Regions from separate parts of the Hahella chejuensis KCTC 2396 genome, predicted to be linked through region 4. Evidence: predicted binding sites of a transcription regulator. Region 4 holds the regulator's gene; each other region holds the start of a gene.

Region 1 (3,146 bases), 2.5 Mb from region 4:
TTAAGCCATACGCAAATAGTAAGATTTGGCCTGGGTGAGTTGCGTGTAGGCGAGCTCCGATAACAGTGAGCCGCATCCAGATTGCTTAACGCCTCCCCAAGCCAGGGCGGGATCAATATGAATACCTGGGTTCATCAGCACCGCGCCGGTCTGTAGTTGCTCCCCAATTGCCTGGGCGCGGGCGATATCCTGGGCCCACAGTGAGGCCCTCAGTCCGTAGAGGCTGTCATTCATAAAGTGGACGGCTTCAGCATCATCCTTCACTTTCATGACGCCCATAACTGGACCGAATGTTTCACTTGCCATCAATGTCATGGAGTGATCGACATTCGTTAATATCTGTGGCGCGAGGTAGGTGGAGCCCAGACATGAGTCCGAGAAGTGAGCGCTCTCAATGCAAGGCGTGGCCCCTTGGGCGATAGCAGCGTCCAGTTGTGTTCTGACCGCCATGGCTTTTTGTGCGCTCACCATTGGCCCCAATGTGGTGGTGGGTTGCATGGGGTTTGCTAACTTGTAGTGTTTAACTTCAGCCACCAAAGCGTCTAAGAAGTCCTCATAGATGTCTTCATGAGCGTATATGCGCTCGATTGCGTGATTGGATTGCCCGCAATTTAATAAAGCGCCTTTGGCAATACCAGCGGCGCTCATGTGCAATGGTGCATCTGGAAAAACATAAGCAGGATTATTGCCGCCTAATTCAAGGGTTAGTTTCTTGAAAGTCCCTGCGGCGGCGCGCTCTATAGCTACGCCGGTCGCACTGGAGCCTGTAAAGGAGACATGTCTGACTCTGTGATCACTGATCAAACGCAACATATCGGCGTCTTTGACGTGTAAATGTTGAAATACACCGTCCGGTAGTCCGGCCTCAAAGAAAATGTGAGAGAACCGCTCCGCGCACAATAGCGTCTGTGTGGAATGTTTGAGAATAACGCAGTTGCCAGCCATGAGTGCGGGGATAATCGCACTGGCTGCGGCGAGATAAGGATGGCTCCAGGGGGCGATACACAATGCTACGCCTAGCGGCTCGCGCCTCATGTAGCGGCGGAAGCCGGTTTTGGGTTGCGTTATGATGTCTTCAAGATACCTTTCAGCGATATCAATCATATACTCGACACAAGTTTCAGTGTCTTTGATTTCTTGGGGCGTCTCGCGTACTGGACGGCCTATTAATAAGGTGATCTCAGGAGCGATTTCACGCGTTTGCGCCGCCAGCGTGGCGACTGCGAGACGGCAGTAGCGCGCCCGTTCTGTGATGGAGACGGTGCGCCAGATTCTTTGGGCTGTGAGTGCGCGTTCGAGCGCTGTGTTGATTTGAGTGTCCGTGGCTGGTTCCCTTTCCGCCACTAATGATCCGTCAATGGGTGAAATGATTCTCATAATCGTTGCTTCCCTATGCTTGTCGTCGCAATAAATTTCCCTCTGCTCAGCTTTAATTATTGCAAATTCCTGGGGGTTGTCGCGGGGTTTTACAAATCTTGTGGAACGTTTCCTATTTGATATTGAAGCTCCCATAGGCGGACGAAAGGGAGGGAGTTGGGGTTCCGATTTTAATATGCGTTAGGGTGTCAATGAGCTCTGCACTAGTTCTGTCGAATAGTCCATTATTTTTACATGCCGTGTAAGACAAAAATGCTTTGTCCTTATAAATCAAAGGTCTAATAGTTGGCATGCTGGTTGCTATATAACGGGGACAATAAGGGTAAGACTCTTCACTATAAAAACTAGTATTTACGCTAAAACAATTTAACCGACATTTGTTCAGAGGACATCATGAAGAAACTCGCATTTCTAGCAAGCCTTCCACTAATGCTGGGTGCAGCCAGCGCGTACGCTATTCCAGCTTCTTACGGCACTGCTACTCACGACACAACTGCGTGGCAAGAACTGGCTGACGCGCCTAATGGCGATTCCTACGGCGTTTCCTGGACTACTGACGGCGGCGCAAGCTGGGGTCGTAATGACCTGACCGTCGGTCAAACCGTTCAATTCAAATTCAACGTTCACAAGCAAAACGTGGGTACTCACTACGCCGACCTGATGAAGGCCTGGATTGACTGGGACCAAAATGGCGTATTCGACGCTAGTGACGAAATCGCATACGGCGAGCACAAGCTGGATGACTTCGAGCATGTTCAAGGTATGTGGCAAGCGCCGACTAACCCCGATTTCTCATTTTTCTCAAGCGAATATACTCTGACCAACTCTGACGTGGGCGACTTCTGGTTGCGCGCTATCGTTACTTGCACCCACTCTATCACCAACATGTATGGTGGTTCTTGGGGCGATCAGTGGACTCCAACCTACACTGGCAACTATCAGAACCTGATGACTCCAACCGGTCACTACTATCAAGGTGAAACGGAAGAGTGGAAAATCTCCGTTCACTCTGTGCCTGAGCCCACTACTTTCGCACTGTTGGGCCTGGGTCTAGTTGGCCTGGTGGCTAGAAAGCGCGTTAAATAAGATATAACTACCGCTAGCTTAATGATTCTGGATCGGAGGGAGAGTCTTTTCCTCTGGTCCAGGCATCGTTACTCCCTTCTTGACTTGGCGCTGATATTCAGATTATTTCGAAGTAGCGTTCCAACTCCCACATTGAAATATGTTTTCTATATTCCCGCTCTTCCCATTCGCGAGTTGCTGCAAAGTGTTCGACAAAAGGGGAACCAAAGAAGTCTCTGGCCATCTGACAGTTTTTCAGGCGTTGCGCCGCCTCCCATAAAGTCGAGGGAAACTGTAAGTGTTCGGGAAATGTCTTGTCATAGGCGTTGCCTTCCACCATGCATTCTGGTTCAAGCTTGTTTTCCATTCCCCACAGTCCTGAAGCGATGACCGCCGCGAGAATGACATAGGGGTTGGCGTCTGCGGCGCCAATTCGATATTCCAAGCGTTGAGACTGTATGTCTCCGGGAATAACTCGGATAGCACAGGTTCTGTTGTCGATTCCTATACTGGCTTCAGTGGGCGCCCAGAAGCCTGGAATCAGCCGCCGGTAAGAATTAATTGTTGGCGCAATCATCGCCATTAGGTCCGGCATAAGCTTTTGTTGACCTGCGACGAAATGGCGCATTGTTGCGCTCATATTGGCCTCTCTTTCTCCGTCATAAAAGAGGTTCAGCCCGTCCCTGTCTTTTAACGATAAATGT
Region 2 (3,146 bases), 940 kb from region 4:
GGCCACCGGGGCGCAAATGACCCTCAACTTATTTGTTCTGGTGCCGGCGGATCAGGTGGAAGAGGGGATGTTGAATGGCTATCAGATCGGCCACTATCCCAGTGAGGCCTATCTCAACCAGGCTATCTATCTTCCGCCTCCTGGATACCTTGAAGTCACCAAAGATATGCTGGATATCGAACTGACGCCCAATTATCGTTTGGAGCAGTTTCTTTGCCGGCAGCCATCGGAGTTTCCAAAGTTTCTGGTGCTGAGGGAAAAGCTGCTGCTCAAGTTGGAATACCTGACGGAGCAGGTGAACATGGCGGGTTTGCCGGTTTCATCTTTCGTTATCATGAGCGGCTTTCGTACGCCGTATTACAACACATCAATTCGCAACGCCATGTACAGCCGTCATCAATGGGGCGGGGCGGCGGACGTCTTTATCGATGAGAACCCCAAAGACGGTAAAATGGACGACCTGAACAAGGACGGCAAAGTCGACAAAAACGACGCAGAATATCTGGCGCAATTGATTGAGACGTTTGCAGAAACCACGGAGTACAAATCCTTCATTGGCGGGTTGGGCGTATATTCCGCCAATAGCTACCACGGGCCATTTATCCATGTGGATGTACGAGGCGCAACGGTCCGGTGGTAGGCCGGGACGCAGAATTGTCATCCAGTATGGGCTTTGATGCAAATCTGATTCTGACAGCGAGAAAAAGCCCGAAGCCGTGAGGCTTCGGGCCTTGCTCATGTCTATGCGCATGGAGTGCGATGAATTAGTTGATCATCAACTTGTTTTCAACGGAATCCACGTCGTCCACATTGCTGGCGAGTTTCTCCGCCAGGTCCTTCTCTGCTTCTGACTCCACTGCGCCATTCAGCGTTACCACGCGGCCCTCTGTATCCACGTCAATATCAAGGCCGGCGACAGATTCGTTGGCCAGCAGCTTCATTTTCACCTTGGCGGTGATAGTGGCGTCAGCCACAGAGCTTTTAAAGTTCTCGCTATCTGCGTTTTCCTTCTTGGCCGGTGTGGAGGCTACCTGCAGCTGGTTATCCACATCCTTGACGCCTTCTACGCTCAGGGCGATCTGCTCCGCCAGCTCTTTTTCCACCTCTGAACTGACTGTTCCCACTAGCGTGGCGTTGGAGCCATTAACGGAAGCATCAATCTCGAACGCGCTCAGGTTATCGTTGAACAGAATGGCGGTTTCAATCTTGCCTTCAGTCCAACCGTCCTTGAAATACTTTTTCGCATCCTGGCTCATCTCTTCCGCTTGCTGGCCGATAGTTTCTTCATTCTTGACTTTGTCTCCAGCCGCGTAAGCTGGAGCCACTGACACAGCGCCAGCCAGGGTTGCGGCGATCAGAGCAGCATAAACAGGTTTTTTGGTAAAAGTTTTTGGCGTTTTCATAACGATCTCCTTTTCTATCTTTTAAAGTCCCAGATCTCTGTCGTGATCGGGTAACAGGACTCTATGCCTCGTTGTCACCTAAGAGATAGCTAGAAGCGTGCCAAGTTATTTTTACCGAAATTGGCGCTTTTTATGCGCATATTGTTGAAAAATTGCGCAGCTTTTCCGTTTGGTTGGTAATCTTGGGTAAAAGACTTGCAGAACTTACAAAGTATTGGGTTTTATTGATTTGATACTTAGGCCTGTCTTTCCACGCTTCCACGCCCGCCTCGCTCTGAGTAAAGCCGTCGATGAGTCTTGGGATTGCCTCGATGGACCCGGACTCGCCGGTCCCATCCGCGTACGAAAAGTAACCACTGCTGCTATATTAGTGATAATAACCATAAGCGAAAAACGCACTTCGGTATGATCCTTCCACTCAGTAATCAGCGGATAAACAAGCGCTACTGCAATCCTCACGCATTTCTAAGATGCTTTTTTCTGCGGCGCTGCTTTGGCGGCTTTAATAGAGGATGGGGCAAGAATCGGTTCTATCCTCTCATGGCGCTGTTTGTATGCCTTGATTTATTCAGCGTCGCAGAGGCGGAGGAGCGTCAGGTAATACTGGCCGCAACCGAATACCCTCCTTATTACGGTGAGCATTTAGAGAGTAAGGGATTTATCACGGAGATCATCTTCACCGCCTTTCAGCGGGTGGGGTATGACGTGGAGGTAAAGTTTCTACCCTGGAAAAGGGCCTATGGCATGGCTCAGGCTGGCGATTATGACGGGGTTTACACCGGTTGGTTCCGAAAGAGTCGGGAGCAGTGGTTTGAGTTTTCAGATCCACTCCCAGCCAATGAGTTGGGTTTTTACGCTCTCAAGGAACGCAATATCTCTTATGTCGCCCTGAATGATTTGCAGCCATATAAAATTGGCGTGGTGCGGGGGTATGTCAATCCGCCTGAGTTTGAACAGGCCAGGTTGAATACCATTGAAGTCACCGAAGATCGCCAGAATGTCCTCAGTCTTTCCCGTGGCTGGATTGATCTTGTGCTGATTGATAAGTTTATGGGGCAGTATATTATCAACACGGAATTTCCCGACTCCGCCCATAAGTTCATCTGGCTAGACCCTCCGATCAAAGTGGAAAATCAATACCTGATGTTTTCCAGGAAAGCGAAGAACTTTTTGAAAACCTCCCAGGACTTCAATCACGGCTTAAAGCAACTGGCGCAAGAAGGTAAGATTGACGCGATTATCGCCAAGCACAGGGCGCTGTGGGTAATTTCACAAGGAGAGTGAAAGGTGTGTTTGTAGATGCCTTCCGTGATGACTAAGTAGATTATATGTCTGAAAAAGAACCGAATAAAATTAAAGCCGATAAAGAGCTTTGGCCAGAAGCCATGAAAGCCTCTCATGATTTCCATAATCCTTTGTATGACTATTATTACGACATTCAGTATGTGTGTCGGAAATGTAAGAAGACCGCTATCTGGTCTGCGGAGCAACAAAAGTATGAATCAGAGGTTCTGAAGAAAAGTTATTACGGAAAGGTTCTCTGTGAGCTGTGTTACAAAGCCTACAACTTGCTGAAGGCTAGAATTCGTGAGTATGAAAGGTTATGGCTGAGGGAAACGGAATCCAGTAAGAGCCAGGCTGAGTATATAGCGAGTTGGCTTGCTGATATTCAGGAGTTTAAGAAGTATACAGATAAATATAATCAGAGTATGGAGCATAAGCTGCGCCGGCTATTGGACGCGA
Region 3 (3,146 bases), 470 kb from region 4:
CATTCGCCAATGGCGTAGATGCTGGGATCGAAGGTTTGCATGGTGTCGTTGACCACGACCCCGCGCTCGCAATACAGGCCGCAGGATTGAGCCAGTTCGGTATTGGGACGAATGCCCACCGCCATCACCACAATATCCGCAGGCAGCGTTTCGCCAGTGTCGAACTTGATGGCTTTGACGTAGCCGTGTTCATCGCCTTCCAGGCAAGAGGTGTTGGCGGACATGCGGAACTTCATGCCGCGTTCTTCCAAAGCCGCCTGCAGAAAGCGGGCGGAAGGTCCGTCCAACTGGCGGTTCATCAGTATTTCCAGGTTATGCACCACGGTGACGTCCATGCCGTGTTTCAGCAGGCCGTTGGCGGCTTCCAGACCGAGCAGGCCGCCGCCGATCACAATGGCGTGCTGTTTGGATTTGGCGGCGGACAGCATGGTGTCCACATCGGAAATATCACGGAAGGTGATGACGCCTTTCAGGTCTTTGCCTGGTACAGGAATAATGAAAGGGTTGGAGCCGGTGGACAGCAACAGCCTGTCGTAGGCCGCCTCTGTTCCGTCCGCCGCATAAACGATTTTGTTGCGACGGTCCACTTTCTGCGCACGCTTTTCCCATCCGGCATGCAGGGTGATGTTGTGGGTTTTATACCACTCCATGTCGTTGATCATGATGTCTTCGAGCGTCTTTTCTCCAGACAGCAATGGCGACAACATGATGCGGTTGTAATTGCCGTGGGGCTCTGATCCGAACACGGTGATGTCGTATTTATCCGGCGCTATTTTGAGTAACTCCTCGACCGTCCGCATTCCAGCCATTCCATTTCCGACGACGACTAATTTTTCTTTCATGGACCTTCTCCAGCTCGCTGAATCCGCTACAGGCTAATTGACGGTGGTAGAGCATGAATGGCGCCAATCGAAATCTCGTTGTTTTTAAGTGACTGTAATTAAAGAGATAAAAAGTGATTTTCGATGCGTTTCGAGGAAGTTTGCCTGCGAATGGTGCGGATTCACGACCAAGTTTTGTTCTAAAAAAGTGCGCTAATTTCAGATGGCGCCCAACAAGAGTGATTAATTTGGTGCGATCGCATGATTCTGTTGTGCGCTTAACTGGTGCGTTCTGTGGCGATGAAAAAACCTAACGATGGGCGTAATAAATTTAGTTGTTTGATATCTAAAGGTAATTTTGCTTATTGGCGGTAGCGTCGCGGTGGCTGGAAAAAGCGTTGAAGGGCTTGAATGGGCCATTTTGAGTGGTTGGCACAGCTTTTGTAGTTCTAGTGAATGCTTTTCTACTAGAACTCAACTGCCAAATAAGACAGGAAGATTTATGTCATCCGATAAATTGAACATTCTGGATTTGTCCCAGGGGGGCGTCCGAACGTTGCATTACACTTGGTTCGCGTTTTTCCTAACTTTTGTGATGTGGTTTTCCCATGCCCCGATGAAGCCGTTCATCGTGGAAGCCTTCAATATGACCAACGAGCAGTGGAAAGCGCTGCTGATTTTGAACGTGGCGCTGACCATTCCCGCTCGCATCGTCATCGGCATGTTGGTGGATAAGTTCGGCCCCCGCGCGGTATACAGCCTGTTGTTGATGATTTCCGCTTTCTTATGTTGGGGATTCGCGTTTTCCACCAGTTTTGAGCAGCTCGCGCTATTCCGCTTTCTGTGTGGATTTATCGGCGCCGGGTTCGTCATCGGCATTCGTCTGGTGGGAGAGTGGTTTCCGGCGAAAACTGTCGGCGTGGCGGAAGGCGTATACGGCGGCTGGGGCAATTTCGGCTCTACGGCGGCGGCCTGGACATTGCCTGCGGTCGCCGCTTATCTCTATGGCGGCGATGACGGATGGCGCTATGCCATCGCCACCACCGGCGTGGTCGCTTTCTTTTATGGAATGCTGTTCTATCGCAAGGTCCGCAATACGCCGAAAGGCTCCACCTATTTCAAACCCAAGAAGAGCGGCGGATTGGAAGTCAGTTCCTGGAAAGACTTCTGGTTTTACATCGCCATGAATCTGCCCATGTACATCGCTTTGGCGGTGTTGACCTGGAAGTTATCGCCTGCGGGCCTGGGGCTGTTATCCGACGCCACGGCGCTGATGTTGTGGGTGGGATTGGGCGTGTTGTTCCTCATTCAGTTCTGGCAGATCTACAACGTCAATCATGAGCGTCTGAAGCAGGGCGTGCCGGAAATGCAGCGCTATAAGTTTAAGCAGGTGGCGGTGCTGGATTGGGCCTATTTCGTGACCTTTGGATCAGAGTTGGCGGTGGTGTCGATGCTGCCTGCTTTTTTCATGGAAACCTTTAGCCTGTCGCCAGTGCAGGCGGGTCTGTTGGGGGGCGCTTTCGCCCTGATGAACCTGGTGGCCCGTCCTGGCGGCGGTCTGTTGTCGGATCGCTTTGGCCGCAAGAAAACCTTGTCTATTCTGATTGCGGGCCTGGCGGTGGGATACTTGCTGCTGAGTCAGATTTCTTCAGCCTGGATGATCCCGGCGGCGGTGGCGGCGGTCATGCTGTGTTCCTTCTTTGTGCAGGCGGGGGAAGGCGCCGTGTTCGCCATGGTGCCCTTGGTGCAGCGTCGTATGACAGGTCAGATCGCAGGTATGGCTGGCGCCTACGGCAATGTGGGCGGCGTGACTTTCCTGACGGTGTATTCGTTTGTCGACGCCTCCACATTCTTTGTGGCTATCGCCGGGGCGGCGGCGGTATGTTTCCTCGCGGTGCAGTTTCTGGAGGAACCGGAAGGGCATATGGTGGAAGTAGGCGAAGACGGCAGCGTCCAGTTGATTGAAGTGAACTGATTGACATAGACGTACCGCTACGGCGTACTTACTTTAATTTTCGCAGCAGGGCTCGTGGCGCATGATATTCGCCAGCGATTTGTCGCTATCGGTTGACCAACACAGTATTGCGGGGGTAAAGCCTCGCAATGAAGACTGCATCGGCGTACGTATTCCTGACCGGGAGACGTTGCAACTGAAAGGCGCTGTGGCGGTCATCGCGGATGGCGTCAGCGCGGCGGAAGCGGGCAAGGAAGCCAGCGAAGCCTGCGTGACCAATTTTCTGAGTGATTATTTCTGCACTCCAGATTCCTGGTCGGTGAAAAACGCCGCGCAGAAAGTGTTGCAGGCGTTGAACCGATGGCTGTACG
Region 4 (3,146 bases):
CGTTGAAATTCGCAGCGGCGAAATCGTTGGCCTCCTCGGACCTAACGGCGCAGGCAAAACCACCTGCTTCTACATGGTGGTGGGACTGATCCCCAGCGACAAAGGCAGCGTATTTATTGACGATGCCGAAATCACCAGCCTGCCCATGCACGGGAGAGCGCGCAAGGGCATTGGCTATCTACCTCAGGAAGCGTCCGTATTTAGAAAGCTGTCTGTGGAAGACAACATTTACGCCATTCTTGAGACCAGGGCGGATCTGAACCGCAAGGAACGCAAGCAAAAAATGGAGGAGTTGCTCCATGAATTTCACATAACCCACATTCGTAAAAGCCTTGGCATGAGCCTCTCCGGGGGTGAACGCCGCCGCGTGGAAATCGCTCGCGCGCTCGCCACGGAGCCAAAGTTTGTACTACTGGACGAGCCTTTTGCCGGGGTGGACCCTATTTCCGTCAACGACATCAAGCAGATTATCGAACATCTTAAAAAGCGCGGCATCGGCGTCTTAATTACAGACCATAATGTGCGCGAGACCTTGGATATTTGTGAACGCGCCTATATTGTCAGTGAAGGATTTATTATCGCAAGCGGCGCCCCTAGTGATATCCTTGCCAACCCAAAGGTTAGAGAGGTCTATCTGGGTGACCAGTTCAAACTTTAGTTTAACCGGCGGCTTCCATTCAAGATGGACCCCAAGGCTCAAGAGCTTAGGATTAAAGCGCTCAATAACTATGACAAACTCACAAGATCTGTGCCTGAATCGGTGGTAAGCATCAGATGGTTATGAAAACTTCATTGCAGTTAAAGCTGGGTCAACAGCTCACTATGACCCCGCAACTGCAACAAGCAATAAAACTTTTGCAGCTTTCAACACTGGATTTACAGCAAGAGATTCAACAAGCGCTTGAGTCCAATCCCATGCTGGAAGTGTCTGAAGAGGAAGAGTCCCCCAACCACGTTCAGAACGATACGATCAGCGACATGCTCGCCAATAACTCCAGCAAAGAGCGAGCTCAAGAGTCCGGCATGGACGAAGGCGGGTTCGCCGAGGAGGATAACTGGTCCGACTCCATACCGAACGACTTGCCCGTCGACACCGCCTGGGACGATGTCTTTCAAAGCGGGTCAAGCAGCTACAGCGGCGGCGAGGATGACGAATACGATTTCGAGTCCCGCAACAGCAAAGGCGAAACCCTGCAAGATCACCTTCTCTGGCAACTCAATCTTACCCCCATGTCCGACATTGACCGCATGATCGCCGTTGCGATAATCGATGCGGTCAATCCCGACGGCTATCTTTCCCTCACTCCCGATGAAATTCACAGTGGGCTGCAGACTGAGGGCGAAGAAGAAATTGAGTTGGACGAAGTACGCGCAGTGTTAAAGCGCGTTCAGCAGTTTGATCCTGCCGGGGTCGCTACTTGTAACCTGCAGGACTGCCTGCTGAGCCAGCTGAATCAGCTACCCAAAGATACGCCCTGGTTAGGACAGGCCAAACTCGTGGTCAGCCATTACATCAACTTGCTTGGCAATCGCGACTATGCCCAGTTGATGCGCCGCAGTCGCCTGAAGGAAGACGACCTGCGGGAAGTGCTCAAGCTGATTCAAAGCCTGAACCCAAGACCGGGAGAAGGCATTCAGGAAAGTAATACCGAATATGTGGTTCCTGATGTTATCGTCAAAAAAAACAATGGCCGCTGGCTGGTGGAGCTGAACCCGGAAATCGCCCCTAAGATCCGCATCAATCCAGGCTATGCGGGCTTGGTGAGACGTGCGGACAATAGCTCCGACAACACTTACTTACGCGATCAGTTACAGGAAGCGCGCTGGTTTATCAAAAGCTTGCAAAGCCGTAATGAAACTCTGTTGAAAGTTGCGTCACAAATCGTCGAACATCAGCAAGGATTCCTTGAGTACGGCGAAGAGGCGATGAAGCCGCTGGTGCTGCACGATATTGCGGAAGCAGTGGAAATGCATGAATCAACCATTTCCCGGGTGACCACCCAGAAATATATGCACACTCCTCGCGGCGTATTTGAGCTGAAGTACTTTTTCTCCAGCCATGTCAGCACAGACACGGGTGGCGAGTGTTCTTCGACCGCTATTAGAGCTATTATCAAGAAGTTAGTCGCGGCGGAATCACCGAAGAAACCTTTGAGCGACAGCAAGATTGCTGCGCTGCTCGGCGACCAGGGCATCAATGTCGCCCGTCGCACGATCGCAAAGTATCGGGAGGCGCTTTCCATTCCGCCTTCCAATGAACGTAAGCGATTAATTTAAAAGGAGGAATACAGGCATAAGACTTAAATCAAATAGTCACAAAATGGATGTGCTAGTATTTTTCATGGAAGTGCAAAATTCATAATGCACCGTATATTGGCATTAGGAGCAAAGTATGCAAATGAACATCACCGGACATCAAGTCGAGTTAACTGAAGCACTGAAAGACTACGTTAACAACAAGTTCGACAAACTTGAACGACACTTCGACAGTATCAGTAATGTCCAAGTTACGCTCTCCATTCAAAAACAGCGTCAGATTGCGGAAGCAACCATGCACATTAGCGGCGCTGACCTGCATGCCAATGCTGAACACGAAGATATGTACGCGTCCATTGACGCGCTGGTGGACAAATTAGACCGCCAGATCCTCAAACACAAAGAGAAGCACGTTGATCGGATGCACGGCGCATCCGCCAGATAACAGAACATGGCCCAAACCACACTAACTATTGAGTCTATTATCTCGCCCGCCCTCACACGCTGTGGGGTGTCGGGCTCGAGTAAGAAACGCGTTCTCGAATATATCGCCAATCTGATTGCGCAACATTTTCCGTTTTTGGACGAGAACGCCATTTTTACCAACCTGGTATGCCGTGAGAGACTCGGCAGCACCGGTATCGGCCAGGGTATTGCGATCCCCCATTGCCGTCTGGAAAACTGCGATCGCATTATAGGGGCTCTGATTACGCTCAAGGACAAAATCCCTTTTGACGCCATAGACAACGAACCCGTCGACCTTCTGTTCGTTCTGATTGTGCCTCAGGAGGCTACCAGCGAACATTTAGACCTGCTGAGCCAATTGGCCCAGAAGTTCAATGACCGTCGCTTCTGCGAACATCTACGCGACTGTGACAACGACGAAACCC

The links. Region 4 encodes sigma-54, which starts transcription at its own class of promoters, with help from an activator protein. Its sites were predicted from a motif close to TGGCACNNNNNTTGCTNT; they were not measured.
Region 1: a site for sigma-54 is predicted at 1,664-1,681, ahead of HCH_RS03290 (PEP-CTERM sorting domain-containing protein). Genes of this name have one in related genera too.
Region 2: a site for sigma-54 is predicted at 1,489-1,506, ahead of HCH_RS19570 (BON domain-containing protein). Genes of this name have one in related genera too.
Region 3: a site for sigma-54 is predicted at 1,252-1,269, ahead of HCH_RS26090 (NarK family nitrate/nitrite MFS transporter). Genes of this name have one in related genera too.

Annotation. Positions count from the first base shown of each region.
Region 1 is NC_007645.1:720,012-723,157, forward strand. Features, by position in the region: gene HCH_RS03285 (aldehyde dehydrogenase family protein) at 1-1,377, opposite strand; gene HCH_RS03290 (PEP-CTERM sorting domain-containing protein) at 1,771-2,463, shown strand; gene HCH_RS03295 (glutamine synthetase family protein) at 2,561-3,146, opposite strand, start outside.
Region 2 is NC_007645.1:4,518,783-4,521,928, reverse strand. Features, by position in the region: gene HCH_RS19575 (hypothetical protein) at 1-640, shown strand, start outside; gene HCH_RS19570 (BON domain-containing protein) at 765-1,403, opposite strand; gene HCH_RS19565 (substrate-binding periplasmic protein) at 1,944-2,687, shown strand; gene HCH_RS19560 (hypothetical protein) at 2,732-3,146, shown strand, end outside.
Region 3 is NC_007645.1:5,931,735-5,934,880, reverse strand. Features, by position in the region: gene nirB (nitrite reductase large subunit NirB) at 1-842, opposite strand, end outside; gene HCH_RS26090 (NarK family nitrate/nitrite MFS transporter) at 1,324-2,796, shown strand; gene HCH_RS26085 (bifunctional protein-serine/threonine kinase/phosphatase) at 2,858-3,146, shown strand, end outside.
Region 4 is NC_007645.1:5,458,649-5,461,794, forward strand. Features, by position in the region: gene lptB (LPS export ABC transporter ATP-binding protein) at 1-658, shown strand, start outside; gene HCH_RS23895 (RNA polymerase factor sigma-54) at 781-2,277, shown strand; gene hpf (ribosome hibernation-promoting factor, HPF/YfiA family) at 2,393-2,701, shown strand; gene ptsN (PTS IIA-like nitrogen regulatory protein PtsN) at 2,708-3,146, shown strand, end outside.